DNA from 3 places in the Clostridium sp. DMHC 10 genome. Region 2 is predicted to be linked to each of the others. Evidence: a T-box and tRNA genes for the amino acid it is inferred to sense, from the RefSeq annotation. Region 2 holds a T-box; the other regions hold tRNA genes.

Region 1 (4,972 bases), on a different contig from region 2:
TAATAGTTGGCTGAAATTACAAAATTAAAACTTTATATGCATAAAATAAGCCTTGATTGACAGGTAGAAATACAATAATATAGAAATGTAGGGGAGATGCAAATGATTTATATAAGATTATTACAAAATATGGCCGTCATAGCGCTTGCTGCATATCTATACAATCAACTTAATTTATTTAAGAACTTTGTAAAAAAGAAACAGAACCTTAAAGATAAAGTAATTATGATTGTATTTTTTAGCACACTTTCTATTCTTGGGACTTATATGGGAATAAATGTTGAAAGAGATGCATTGGCAAATACAAGGCCTATAGGAGCTATAACGGCGGGATATATAGGAGGACCTTTTGTAGGAGCCGCAGTTGGAGTTATAGCTGGAGTTCACAGATATTTCAATGGAGGAGCAACTGCTCTTGCATGTGGTATCTCTACTATCGCAGAAGGAATTATAGGAGGAATTTTTGGAAGGATTTCTAAAAGTGATGAAATTAAACCTAGAAATGCTTTTGTAGCTGGTGTTGCAGCTGAAATAGCTCAAATGATAATTATAATTTTTGTTACAAAACCATATTCGTATGCTATTAATTTGGAGAAGGTTATTGCTATACCAATGATACTTATAAATTCAATTGGAACTGCTATATTTGTGAATATAGTAAAAATGCTATGGATAATTACAACAAATTAGAAGCTATTCAGGCTCAAAAAGCTCTAAATATAGCTCAAAAGACTCTTGAATACACTAAAAAAGGTCTTGACAGTGAAACATCTATAAAGATATCAGAGATTTTATGCAAAATGGCAAATGTAAGTGGTGCTGTGATATCAAGTAAAAGCGGAGTTTTTTCTTATTATGGTGAGAAGATTGATGAAAGTGATTTAAAGCGCAAGATTGAAGAATTTTATTTAAAACCGGATATAAATACATATTTGATTGTAAATGCAGGAAAGAACTATGAATTCTTCTTTGCCCCCATAGTTATAAACAATGAAATTGATGGAGTTATTGGAATGGAACTTAAAAATTCAAAAAGTGCCAATGAATACTTTGTTGAGTTTTTAAGCGAGCTTAGCAGCCTTTTATCTATGCAAATAGAATTATTTAAGTTAAATGAAAAAGTTAGAATTTTAAATGCTTCTGAGCTTAAGGCTTTAAGAGCGCAAATTGAACCTCATTTTTTATTTAACACCTTGAATACTATATCTTCGTTTTGCAGAACGAACCCTTTAAAAGCAAGAGAACTTATAATTGATTTATCAAAATTATTTTAGGCAGTCACTTAATAAGGGAGAGTTTGTAGAATTGGATGAAGAAGTAAAAATGCTTAAATCATACATAGCTATAGAGAAAGCAAGATATGGTGACAGACTTAATGTCTTTTTCTACATAGAAAAGGATATAGAACATTTTAAAATTCCTTCTTTTATAATTCAGCCTATTATAGAAAATTCTATAAAACATGGTGTGCTAAAAAAGACTGATGGTGGAAATGTTATTTTAGTTGCTGAAAAGGAATTAGCTTCTATAAAATTTACTATAAGTGATAATGGTATTGGAATGAAAACTGAAAGGTACCATGAGGTTATAAATAATTGGCCGGGTACCGGACTTAGAAATGTAAATTCTAGATTAAAGCTGATGTATAACAGAAATAAAGGACTTGAAATATCAACTTCTGAGTACAATGGGACAAAGGTCGTATTTACAATACCTATTGAGGAGGCTCATAAGTGTGAATAAAATAAGATGTATAGTAGTTGAGGACGAGATTCCAGCTATGGATGAACTTGAATTTATACTTAATAAGTATGAGGATATTCAGATTATTAATAGATTTTATGATGGAAAAGCTGCTGCCTCTTTTATAAAGAAAGAGATTCCAGATGTGATTTTTCTTGATATTAATATTCCAGTATTAAATGGAATGAAACTGGCAAAAATGATTAAAGAATTTAATGAAAATATTGCTATAATTTTTGTTACTGCTTATGACAAATATGCAATATCCGCTTTTGAATTAATGGCACTTGATTATATTCTAAAGCCTTTCGATGAAAATAGAATTGAAAAAACCATTCAAAGGATAAGAAGGTATATGCAGCTTAGAGAAAATAATATAAACAATATAGAAAACGAAATAGAGCAGATTATAAAAAAGTATAATAAAAACAATATTTCAAATATCAATAAAATACCTTGTATTAATAATAGTAAGATTATACTTATAGATACAAATGATATATTTTTTTGTTATATTATAGATGAAAAAACATGTGTGAAGTTGGACAATAAGGTATATATAACAACAAATTCATTAAGTGAAATCGAAGAAAAAACCGGTTTTTTTAGGACTCATAGAAGCTATCTTGTAAATTTAAATAAAGTTATTGAAATATATTCATGGTTCAATGGAACCTACAAATTAATAATGAATGACAATAATAAATCCGAAGTTCCCGTAAGCCGAGCTCACGTAAAAGAATTCAAAAAAGTTATACACATCTAGAGTTTGCGCGGGAGCGCATATGACTTCAAAAAACCAAAATACATGAATGTGTTAAGCAAAATAAAAATACAATTACTTTTAATAATCTAGAGTCTTACCATGATCTACGTGTCCTATTGTTCCTATGTTTACATGTGGTTTGTTTCTTTCAAATTTTTCCTTTGCCATTTCTGGTTCCTCCTTAATAATAAATGATTCATCAATCTCATGACGAAATCCACAGTTTTAATCATGTAAACTGTTCCTGGTGTATTGTATGTATTTAACCTTTGGAGCCCACGGCCAGATTTGAACTGGTGACCTCCACCTTACCAAGGTGACGCTCTACCTACTGAGCTACATGGGCAATATCCATTTGGAGCGGGAAACGGGTATCGAACCCGCGACACCCAGCTTGGGAAGCTAGTGCTCTACCACTGAGCTACTCCCGCATATTTACGTGAACAAACTACTGAATACTTAATCACGTAACAATTATTTATTTTACTATCAACAATTTTCTTTGTCAATACAAAGCTTATCTTTTTTCGAGGCACTTTTCCAATTTTCTTTTTACCCGCTGAAGAGCATTATCTATCGACTTTGCTCCTCTATCCAAATCGCAGGCTATTTCCTGATACGATTTACCTTCTAAATAATACATAAGTACTTCCATTTCTAAATCAGATAATACTTCACCTATACCATTCTTTATCTTTTTTACTTCTTCTTTACTTATCATAAGTTCTTCTGGATCTGCAACTTTTAGACCAGATATAACATCAAATAAAGTTCTATCAGACTCTTCATCATATATTGGCTTATTTAGGGAAATATAAGTATTTAAAGGAATATGCTTTTGCCTTGTAGCTGTCTTAATTGCAGTTATTATTTGTCTTGTTATGCAAAGTTCCGCAAAGGCTTTAAACGATGATAATTTATTTGGTTTAAAATCTCTTATAGCTTTATATAGTCCTATCATTCCTTCTTGACATATATCTTCTTTATCTGCCCCTATAAGAAAATAAGATTTAGCTTTAGCCTTTACAAAGTTTTGATACTTATTTATAAGATATTCTTGTGATTTTATATCACCTGACTTCGCCAACATAACTATCTCTTCATCTATTTTATCTTCATACACAGCATCAGCATTATTTATAATCGCATCATTATCCAACTATATCCCCCCAAGTATAATTACCTCAATATTGTAATTATATATTAGCATTATTTTATAAGTCAACTATTTTTATCATCTTTTCTAATTTTATCCAAAATCTTAAAAGTATTGTCATCAAGACGATCTTCTATTCTGTTATATCTTTTTTCACTAGCTATTTTTTTTGCTTTTAAGCTTATTTTCCCCTTAACATTTATGACTTCATTGTAAAACTCTATAGATGACATTCTTGTAGAGCCTCTTTGAAAAACAACCTGCTGCTCTAAATTATCGGATGTAACAACGCAAACTTCATACTTTCGTCCAATACTATTTACATATTTCTCTATAAAACTATCTGCCGTTTCCGACTCTTTTGTATATACCACAATTAAATTTTTTGTAACCTTAATTTTCTCTCCAGAATTGCCTTGTATAAGATGAGCATCAAAAACCAAAAAAATTTTGTATCCTTTAAATTCGGAATAATCTATTAAAATTTCAATAAGTTTTTCTCTTGCACTTTCTAAATTTATATTGTTTTTTATACTATTTAGTTCCGCCCAACTGTTTATTACGTTATATCCATCAACAAATATTGTTTTCAAGGTTTTACCCTCTTTTTATTCTCTGTTTAAGAATTTCATACATAATGATTCCTCCTGCAACAGAAGCATTTAGAGATGAAATCCTACCTATCATAGGTATTTTTACAAGAACATCACACTTTTGTTTTGTAAGCTTAGACATACCTTGTCCTTCACTTCCTATAACTAGTGCTGCCGGTCCAGTTAAATCCGTATCAAAACAATATTCCTTACCTTCCATTTCAGCACCATAAATCCATATATTATTCTCTTTAAGCTTATCTATTGCTGAGTTTATATTATTCACCTTAGCAATTCTCATATGCTGAGCTGCTCCTGCTGATGTTTTATAGACAACAGATGTTACCCCTACATTCCTTCTTTTGGAAATTATAATTCCATGAACACCACAAACTTCTGCTGTTCTCATTATAGAGCCAAAGTTATGTGGATCCTCAATTTCATCCAAAATTACTATGAATGGAGCTTCGTTCTTTTTCTTAGCATATTCTAAAATATCCTCAACTTCATAATACTTATATGGAGTTGTTTCCGCTATAACTCCTTGATGTGAATGTGTTTGTGACATTTGATCTAGCTTTCTTCTATCTACAAGCTTAACTGCTATTCCTTTTTCCTTTGCCTTTGCTAAAACAACATTTATTGAGCCTTCCTTTGTACCTTTAGCTACAAACAATTGTTCAATGGTTCTATCACCTTTTAACGCTTCTATTA
Region 2 (4,972 bases):
TCGATTCCTGGTCTGGCCACCATTTTGCGGGAGTGGCTCAGTGGTAGAGCGTCACCTTGCCAAGGTGAACGTCGCGAGTTCGAATCTCGTCTTCCGCTCCAATTTTGGCGCTATAGCCAAGTGGTAAGGCAGAGGTCTGCAAAACCTTTACCCCCAGTTCAAATCTGGTGGCGCCTCCAATTATATAATAGTGTTTTAAAAGTAGCTTATACAGTAACTTGTAAGATGGTTAACTGTATAGGCTATTTTTGCAAATATAGCTTTATTTTAAAGTAGCCTTCTAGAGTAAGTTTATAAGGGTATTTTTATAATAAATTTAATATTTGAATTTATTTTGAAAAATATTGGTATACAGGCATAGCTTGGGTATATTTCATTTAATTTAATAGCGTATTTTTTGCTAAAATGGAGCAAACTTATATCGTAATGAAAATTACAAATATTTATTAAGAGGAGGAGTTAACTATGTCATCAAGAAACAGTAATTTAGTACCTGAAGCAAGAGAAGGATTAGATAAATTTAAAATGGAAGCAGCAAAGGAAGTTGGAGTAAATCTTAAACAAGGATACAATGGAGATCTTACTTCAAGAGAAAATGGTTCAGTTGGTGGCCAGATGGTTAAAAAAATGGTTCAAAGTTATGAAAATGGCTTAAAATAATTAAAAAATATTAAAAAATTTAAGATGATTTTGTCAATAAAGGCCGATATGACTTGTTGTCATATCGGTTTTATTTTAATGCTTTGTTTTAAAAATATAATATGCTTCCCCTATCTATTAGTTTACTATCTCTCAAATAAAGTGGCTTTAAGTTATACTTTTTTATAAAGGAAAGTACTTCAGCTCCATATTTGTAATTTTCTAAATTACCGTAAAAGGCTATGGTGTTGTTATCTAAAATACCGCAAGTGCCTCCAATAAATCCGTAGTCGAAATTAGTGAGTTCAATATCACCATTAGGTAAAAGAAGAACATCTAGTCCATTTTTGCTTGCAGCTTGTGATATTCCAGTGTCACTAGTAATTATAGCATTATCGCTTATTATTGCTGTAGAGCATTTTGTATAACCTTGCTTTACGTTAATTAAAGATTTATAAGAAATTTTTTTATAAAGATTATCATCAGTATATTTAAGGTTATGTATAAAAAAGTTTTTTAAATTTACAGCATTGAGTATGATATCATAAGGATATTTGTTTTTAACATCATTTTTAGATTTTATTATATTTAGGTTTAGTTCTTTAAGCTGTTTAATAAACTCGTAAGGCATATTTTTATATACAACAGCAGTATTACTGTTGAGCATACATAATTGAATATCGGGATGACCAGAAATCGCATTATATACGTCTTTGCATGGAGGGACGGTTAATACGTTATATCCATTTTCTAATAGTACATTCTTTTCTTTTATATCTATTCGATAGTCTACAATTACATTTTTCAAATAAAACACCTCCATAAGATTATAGTATAGATAGATTTTAGTTACAAACTAAATAAAATTTTATAGTATTTGACCAATCTTTAAAAGCTGTGAAATCAAAAAAATAATTAAAATTTTTTATAAGGGTGTATAGACTTAAATTTTAAACACATACTAACATTACGAAAGGAGTGCTGAAAATGCTTCTTGAAACTGTAGTATATAATGATAATTTGGATAATATAATAAGCAATATAAATGAAATTAAATATACTTTTGAGAACAGTGATATAACTATTGGAATATCAGAAAGTGTAGAAAATAATTTACATTATGTTAAAATAATATGCAGTGATAAAGATTATAATGAAAAGATAAAAAGTAAATTTTACGTATATTTTAGTGAAGAACTATATAAGTACATTGCCAATGAGTTTTGCAAAAACAAATTAATGAGTTTAGTTAAGGATTCTTACTTTTTTTTAAATGCTGATGAAATTGATGATGTATGTAAAAGATGTAGTGATATTATATTAAATTATACAGTTATCAATGATAAAATATTTCTTATATTAATATGATAAACAGCATAATAAATAAGATTATTGAGTGCATAAAAGAAAATGATGAAATAAATATAAATGGATTTACAACTTTTAGAATGAAGAACATAGAGAAAGATTTCTCTGATATTATAGATAAAGTTATAGAAAATTATATGGTTGAAAAAGAGTATGATGAATTTATAAAGCTTTTAAAATATTTTGTTGATATACAAGACAGTAAAGTTGATGAACTTAATATATACGTTGATAAAGAAGGAAAATACTTGCTCCAAGACATGAATGGAAATAATGTAGAAAATAAAATGATAGATGAATTATGTGATGTAAATGTTAATGGGGTAAACGTAGATGATGTGCTTATAAGTGGATTAATAACACTTTCCCCTAAAAAAATAGTTATACACTGTAAAGAAAGTTTTAATAATAAGGAAATTATTCAAACTATATTAAATGTATTTGAAAATAAAGTTTTTTTTCTGTGATGATTGTAAAATGTGCAGAAAACTAAAAAATAGCTTGATTAGACAATGATTGGAAAGCATATTGACTTATAATAATTTTTGTAATATAATATGCATAACATCTAGATGTTATGCATATAGTTAAAGATTATGATAAGGAAAAGTAAACAAATTACAGTTAAAAGAGATAGAAATCCAAGGCTGAAAGATTTCTTTGATATGAGTTGTTGAAAACCACCTTAGAGTTATATGCTGAACTAAGTAAGCATTTTCGCATATCTGCGTTATGGATTTGAGTGAAAGGTAATACAGGAAAGCATTTGTATTGTACTGCCTTTAAATTGGGTGGAAACACGGTAAGCTCGTCCCATATGGGGATGTGCTTTATTTTTTTTGCAAAAATAAATAAATTTATAATTAGGAGGAAAAAACATGATAAAAGTAACACTTAAAGATGGAAAAGTAATGGAATTTGAAAATCCTGTTACTGCTGCTGAAGTTGCAAAAGCAATAAGCCCTAGTTTATATAAAAAAGCAATTTCAGTTAGAATTAATGGCAAAAGGGATGAATTAATGACAACCATTAATGAAGATAGTAACCTTGAAATACTAACTTTTGATGATGAAGATGGAAAATGGACTTTAAGACATACTGCTTCACATATACTTGCGCAGGCAATAAAAAGGTTGTATCCAAATGTTAAATTAGCTATAGGACCGGCAATAGCAGATGGATTCTATTATGACTTTGATGCTGATTTTTCATTTACAGAAGAAATGTTCCCTAAAATAGAAAAAGAAATGGAAAGAATAATAAAACAAAATATAAAACTTGAAAGATTTGAACTTCCAAGAGAAGAAGCAATAAAATTTATGGAAGAAAAGGAAGAACCTTATAAGGTTGAACTTATAAAGGATTTGCCAGAAGGCGAGACTATTTCTTTCTATAAACAGGATGATTTTACAGACCTTTGTGCAGGCCCTCATGTTGAATCTACTGGAAAAGTAAAAGTTATTAAGATTCTTTCAGTTGCAGGTGCTTACTGGAGAGGAAATGAAAAAAACAAGATGCTTCAGAGAATATACGCAACAGCATTTACTAAAAAAGAGGATTTAGATGCTTATCTTAATATGCTTGAAGAAGCTAAAAAAAGAGATCATAGAAAAATAGGTAAAGAACTTGATTTGTTTAGTATACATGAAGAAGGTCCGGGATTTCCATTTTTCCATCCAAAGGGAATGGTTGTAAGAAATATTCTTGAAAACTATTGGAGAGAAGTTCATACTAAGGCAGGATATGATGAAATAAGAACTCCTATTATTTTGAATGAAGAATTATGGCATCAATCAGGGCATTGGGATCATTATAAAGAAAACATGTATTTTACTAAAATTGATGATGAGGATTATGCTATAAAGCCAATGAACTGTCCAGGTTCAATTCTTGTATATAAAAATGGAATTCATTCTTACAGAGAACTTCCAATAAGACTAGGAGAACTTGGTCTTGTTCATAGACATGAAAAATCAGGAGCACTTCACGGACTTATGAGAGTAAGATGTTTTACTCAGGATGATGCTCATATATTCATGACAAGAGAACAAATTACCGAAGAAATATTGGGAGTAGTTAAACTTATAGATTCCTTTTATAAAGTGTTTGGATTTGAATACTATGTAGAACTTTCTACTAGACCAGAAGATTCTATGGGAAGCGATGAAGATTGGGAAATAGCTACAAATGGCCTTATTAATGCTCTTAAAGCTGCAAATCTTGATTATAAGGTAAACGAAGGAGACGGAGCTTTCTATGGACCTAAAATTGATTTCCACTTAAAAGATTGTATAGGAAGAACTTGGCAGTGCGGTACTATACAGCTTGACTTGCAGATGCCTGAAAGATTCGATCTTAATTATGTTGGTGCTGATGGTGAAAAGCATAGGCCAGTTATGGTTCATAGAGTTGTATTTGGAAGTATAGAAAGATTTATAGGAATATTAATAGAACATTATGCAGGGGCATTTCCAACATGGCTTGCTCCAGTGCAGGTTAGAGTTCTCAATATAACAGATACACAAGCTCAATATGTTGATCGTATAGTAGAACAGCTTAAAGATGCAGGGATAAGAGTTGAGAAGGATATAAGAAATGAAAAGATAGGATATAAAATAAGAGAAGCTCAACTTCAAAAAATACCTTATATGATTGTTATTGGAGATAAAGAAATGAATGAAGGTTCTGTAGCTGTTAGAAGTAGAAAAGATGGCGATTTAGGAGCTATGAATTTAGATGATTTCATATTTAAAATTAATGCTGAAGTTAAACAAAAAATAAATTCATTATAATGTTTGACAAATTATAATACTAATGATATAATAAATTCTGTGTTAAGTAGGAACTAGCCGTTTCTCACCTTGCAGCACAGCTAGTAAGGTTATATATGTTAATTATTGTTTAGTATATTACAGAACGGCTTTTTGACCGTTCTGTTTTTATTTTAATGTTGATATTTTAATAT
Region 3 (4,972 bases), on a different contig from region 2:
TTCACACATAGGAAATCTAACTTCATATGGCAAATAATTTTTTACTGGTGCAGATCTTCTATGCTCTTCCGTCCAATCTATACCTAAATATAAAATGCAATCTTCTGGCTTGAAATTATCTTTTATCCATGTATTAGCCATTTTCTGCTTTAATAGATGGCTACACTGTGCAATTCTACTATTAGGTAGAAATCTTACGTCTTTAGCAACATCCCAAGGTGTCCTTCCATCTGCCAATTTGACTAATCTTGCACCTAGTTTTTTACTTGTTTCATCTATAAATCTATATAAATCTTCATCTTCCATTTTTGTGTCTGTAAAAAGAAGTATTACATTCTCTTTGCCTTCTTTTTTTACAACTCTTCTAGCTGTAAAGTAACTTCCAATACCGCCAGAATAAAATATTATATGTTTCCTTTCCACATAATCGACCTTCTAAATGCTTTTGCACATTTAGCAAGGTCATTTCCCCAGGCTACCCAAGGATTTATTTTAACTTTTAAATCCGCAACTAATAGGGAAATTTATGCTTAAACTAAACACCTTAGCGGAGCTATTCATATAGGATTGTTAATCTATTGCCCTGTGTAGGCTCACTCCTTGCAACCTGGTTTACCAGGATTGAAAACGTGGAATCTTATTTTTACATTTCATATACTTTTTCCTCCCGAAGGTTCACAATATACTCATAGCAATTATTAAGCCAATCCTCTTGCCTTGTATTGTTTTAAAACATCTTCATACCTTGGAGCATCTTTTTTCAAAAATCCTATTTCTTTACCCTTGGTAACAACCTTTGCCATTCCTTCTGCTGTATATCCCCAATGCGGGCAATATAAACCGCCATAGCCATTATTACCATTTGAAAGTTTTCCTGTTATTATCCACTCTCTAAAATCATTTACCAATCCCCATAATGTACCGCCATGACTAAACTTTTTTCTTCCACTATAATACGGATATACTTTCTCACCTGTATATTCATCAATATAAAATAGCTTCTTGCCTTCAATAAATTTTCCTGTCCTATCTTTGCTTTTCGAATAGAAAAATCTTCTATCTACACTGGCTATAACTTCTATAAGTTCATTTATTTTATTCATTCTCTCTATTTGCTCAGTCTTCATTATTTCATTCTCCTTTCATACTCTAGGTTCACAATATATTCAATATCTATACCTACATGTATAGAATGTAAGCATATTCATACTTTAACTTTGTTGATATATAAGCAAGGTATATAACTATTTGCCTTCCAGATAGTATATTTGATATGCAACCATAAATATCAATGATATACAAAGCGTGTAGTCACGTCATTGACATTTATGAGCATATCAGATTTAAAGTTTTTAGGGCAAATAGCACCCTTATACAAATGCTTTGTATACTTTAAATAATTAGTATAGTTATCATGTCTACAATGCATTATTTACACCTATTTTAATATCATTAAATACTATGAATACTACTATTTTTTTAGGTATAGTTAATATTCAGATTACGTATTCTCATTTTTTGCTATCTTGAGAGCTACTTGCCAATAAGCTTCTAGCAAGTTTTTAGTATTAGTTTGATATTCTTTAAAACCAAACATAGGTGTTCCCTCTAGTTGATAATTTCCTAATGTTATTAAATAATCCCTATTTCCTTCAAGACTTAACATTGAACTTATTTTTTTCTTTGTATTATCTTCAATAAATCTTCTAAGCTGATTTTCTGACATTAATTGAACTAGTTCATCACCAAAGCATTCAAAATCTACATATTTAACTATTTGTGGAAACTTATTTTTATATGATGGATCTTTCCCTGTATAGTCAAACAGATCTATATCCTCCATATTGTCATTTTCCCATTCATTAAATATTCTCTGTATCTCTTTGGGCTGTTTTAAAAATTCTTCTTTGCTTATACAATCCATTTTTATAATTCCACCTTTCATTTCTTGAATTTAGATATAAAAAAAACTGCATATAAGCAGAAAATGCCTACACACAGTTTTGTTAGCCAATTTGACCTAAAATAATTGTTACTAAAAATAGTAAAATAAAAAACTCTTTCTATTACTCTTATATGTTATTTTGATGAATTTATCGGAGGAATTTATAAATTTATAGTTTAATTATCTATTTTGATTTATAGCTCTCATAATGTTCCCATCAATCTTTTTATTCTTGTGATCAATTGCTTTTATTTTAACTACATATCTTTCACCTATATTAGGAGAAAAGTTTGTCCAATTAGGAAAAGGACACAGGCAGGACACTCCATTTATTATATTGAAAAACACACCATATTCCTGAATACCAGTTACAGTACAAAGATATTCTCCACCTTTTGTAAGAGAACCTATTAGATGCCCGTATGGATCTTCTTTTGCATCCTTGATTGAAACTTTAATAATATTTTTTCCCAAGTCTAATTCCTTAATTACGGCTAGTACCTTATCCCCTATCTGAACGTGTTTACTTATATCGTCAATATATCCATAGTCTATTTCATCTATAGGCACTTTGGTTTCTAAGCCATAGCAATCTACCCTGCAATTATCTCTACCAATAGATGTAACCCTAACTTGAATTTTATTACCAACCTTATGCTTTTTTAATTCCAGTGATTTTCTGAGTTCCATAGCTTCCGTTCGTGAAGCAGCTGCTATTTTGTGAGTTTCATCAATCTCTTTAACAATAAAGTCAATTTCTGCCCCTATCATGCTCCTTACAACCCTTTTATCTTCTCTCGATATATTCATATTCTTAAGAGGTATAAGCACCTTAAATACGTCATAGAAGACTACAGCACAATCATGTTCTACACCATCAGCATTTTTGTAAGTTTCTACCGCTGACAGTACTCCTGTTAAAATTTTTCTACTCTGTCTTGAAGCCATAATATCATAAACTTTTGAATTATTATTATTTGTTATCATAAAAACGTCTCCTAGTATAATAATGATATAGCCACTAAGGGCTATTCTTTTCTTCATAAATTTCTAAACTGAGTAACGGAAGAAGGACTTCCTCCTTCATCAGATGTTCGAGCCCTGTAGTGCCCACCACAATATTGCGGCTTGGTAGCTCAGCTGGTTAGAGTGCTGGCCTGTCACGCCAGAGGTCGAGGGTTCGATCCCCTTCCAAGTCGCCAATTTAAAATGAAATAGTACATAAGCTGGCATAGCTCAATTGGTAGAGCAACTGACTTGTAATCAGTAGGTTGAGGGTTCAATTCCTTCTGCCAGCACCAAAACTCTAGAAAGTAATTTCTAGAGTTTTTTGTTTTATACGTAAGTTTTAAATTGCTTAAATATTGCTGCAATCCACATTGAATTATTGATATTCTTAAATTTTTCTTGATTTTTCGGTCAAGTGAACGAATGGTATTTTGGGACGATTTAAATAAAAGCCAATAAATCCTAGAATTTTAATATTTTCATTCTTAGATTTATGGCTTTTATTTAATGTTTTGAAATACTATTAGTTTACTCTTTCATCCTATTTAGATTTTTTTTAACTCTTATATCGTCTCCGTAAAATTTACAAAGAGTAAAATCACCAAATAACCTTGAGGTAATTCTTTCGGAATATATTCTAGATAATCCTTCTAAAGTATGGTTAGAAGATATGACCATTTTCTTTCCAGATAGAAGTTTTCTATTTATTAAATTAAAAACTTCCGTTTTGGAAAAGTCATTTATTTGCTCTGTGCCAAGGTCATCTATAATAAGAAGATCACAGTTTACGATTAAATCTTCTAGCTCAGAGTTGTTTTCAAATCTTATTTTCTTTAGAATATTAAGCAAATCATCAGAGGTTTTGTATATTACAAGATGTCCTTTATCGAGTAAGTCCTTTGCAATACACTGGCATAAGAAAGTTTTACCAGTGCCAGAGTTTCCATAAAAAAGCAGGTTTTCTTTAGAAGTATCAAAAGTGTTTACAAAGTTCAGTGCTCTAGTAAATATTTTTTCTATATTTTTTCTTGGGCTCTCTAACTCATTTTGGGTTTTCCGTGTAGAATAAAAATTTATATCAAAGTTATCAAAATTATTTATAGATAATAATGAGTTTAATTCAGAATCTTTATAGTACAATTTTACGAGGTATTTTTTATAGCAGGAACATTTTTTAGTTTCTATATAGCCTGTATCTTTACATTTTGGACATCTATATTTAATATTTAAATAATCTATAGGATATCCATGTGAGGAAAGTATCTCAGATTTTTTTATTCTTAAGTCTGTAATTTCATCTTTTAAATTTTTGATATAGGTATTTCTATCGACTTTTAAATCCTTAAACATGCTTACTGATAATTGTATAAAAAGTTTTCCTATCTTATTATCTATGTTAATAACTTCAGGAAGTTTTAATGCTATTTCTTCTTTTCTTTTTTTTAGTTCAAATGCTTCTTTCTCACGTATTTTAGAATATATTTTTTCTATTTCTTCAGCATAGCCCTTAATCATTGTTATCCCATCCTAATAATTTTTTCTCTAAATCATCAAAATCGTAATTTCTCTGTTCATAATTATTAAAGTTTCCTTTTGAAGTACTGCTAGGCTTAGACTGTTTAAAGGAACCTTTTTTTGAATCTTTAAGGTCTACATCGGAAACAGTTTTGATTCCTGATTTAAACCAGTTGGTTAAAATTGCATCTATGTATTTAAAATCGGCTTTGTTTATTCTTTCAAAACAAATATCACAGGCTCTTAGTATAACATCTGTAGAAAAGTTATAGGTGGTTATCCATTTATCAAGGATTTTTTCCTGTGGTTTCATTACTTCAGGATCTTTTATTCCAAGATAATTCAATATTTTGCGTATTTTAATCCATTTGTCCTCATGCTTTTTTATATATGTTTGGGCATCTTCTACGGATTTTATATTAGAATCATGCCAATATATAGCTAGTTTTTCTATATATCTATAATCTGTTTTGCCTTTTGAAACACAGTATTGTATAAGCAGCA

Evidence for each region. A T-box is a leader RNA that pairs with one kind of tRNA and senses whether it is charged. The one in region 2 lies ahead of thrS (threonine--tRNA ligase), so its partner is inferred to be a tRNA-Thr.
Region 1: it encodes a tRNA-Thr, which carries the amino acid that the T-box ahead of thrS (threonine--tRNA ligase) is inferred to sense. The anticodon was not compared.
Region 3: it encodes a tRNA-Thr, which carries the amino acid that the T-box ahead of thrS (threonine--tRNA ligase) is inferred to sense. The anticodon was not compared.

Annotation. Positions count from the first base shown of each region.
Region 1 covers NZ_LGVB01000016.1:292,596-297,567, forward strand. The annotation lists gene AGR56_RS22425 (LytS/YhcK type 5TM receptor domain-containing protein) at 103-690, shown strand; gene AGR56_RS23110 (histidine kinase) at 669-1,274, shown strand; gene AGR56_RS22430 (ATP-binding protein) at 1,252-1,743, shown strand; gene AGR56_RS18780 (LytTR family DNA-binding domain-containing protein) at 1,736-2,509, shown strand; tRNA gene AGR56_RS18785 (tRNA-Thr) at 2,780-2,855, opposite strand; tRNA gene AGR56_RS18790 (tRNA-Gly) at 2,866-2,940, opposite strand; gene sigH (RNA polymerase sporulation sigma factor SigH) at 3,027-3,668, opposite strand; gene AGR56_RS18800 (NYN domain-containing protein) at 3,731-4,258, opposite strand; gene rlmB (23S rRNA (guanosine(2251)-2'-O)-methyltransferase RlmB) at 4,263-4,972, opposite strand, start outside.
Region 2 covers NZ_LGVB01000015.1:234,602-239,573, reverse strand. The annotation lists tRNA gene AGR56_RS03125 (tRNA-Phe) at 1-22, shown strand, start outside; tRNA gene AGR56_RS03120 (tRNA-Gly) at 27-101, shown strand; tRNA gene AGR56_RS03115 (tRNA-Cys) at 107-179, shown strand; gene AGR56_RS03110 (alpha/beta-type small acid-soluble spore protein) at 466-660, shown strand; gene AGR56_RS03105 (DUF6873 family GME fold protein) at 749-1,447, opposite strand; gene AGR56_RS19295 (hypothetical protein) at 1,627-2,007, shown strand; gene AGR56_RS19290 (putative sporulation protein YtxC) at 2,004-2,474, shown strand; T-box leader at 2,595-2,826, shown strand; gene thrS (threonine--tRNA ligase) at 2,886-4,799, shown strand; ribosomal protein L20 leader region at 4,838-4,953, shown strand.
Region 3 covers NZ_LGVB01000016.1:178,077-183,048, forward strand. The annotation lists gene AGR56_RS18230 (hypothetical protein) at 1-423, opposite strand, end outside; gene AGR56_RS18235 (hypothetical protein) at 699-1,127, opposite strand; gene AGR56_RS18240 (hypothetical protein) at 1,502-1,924, opposite strand; gene AGR56_RS18245 (S1 RNA-binding domain-containing protein) at 2,126-2,932, opposite strand; tRNA gene AGR56_RS18250 (tRNA-Asp) at 3,071-3,147, shown strand; tRNA gene AGR56_RS18255 (tRNA-Thr) at 3,171-3,246, shown strand; gene AGR56_RS18260 (ATP-binding protein) at 3,482-4,468, opposite strand; gene AGR56_RS18265 (DnaD domain protein) at 4,461-4,972, opposite strand, start outside.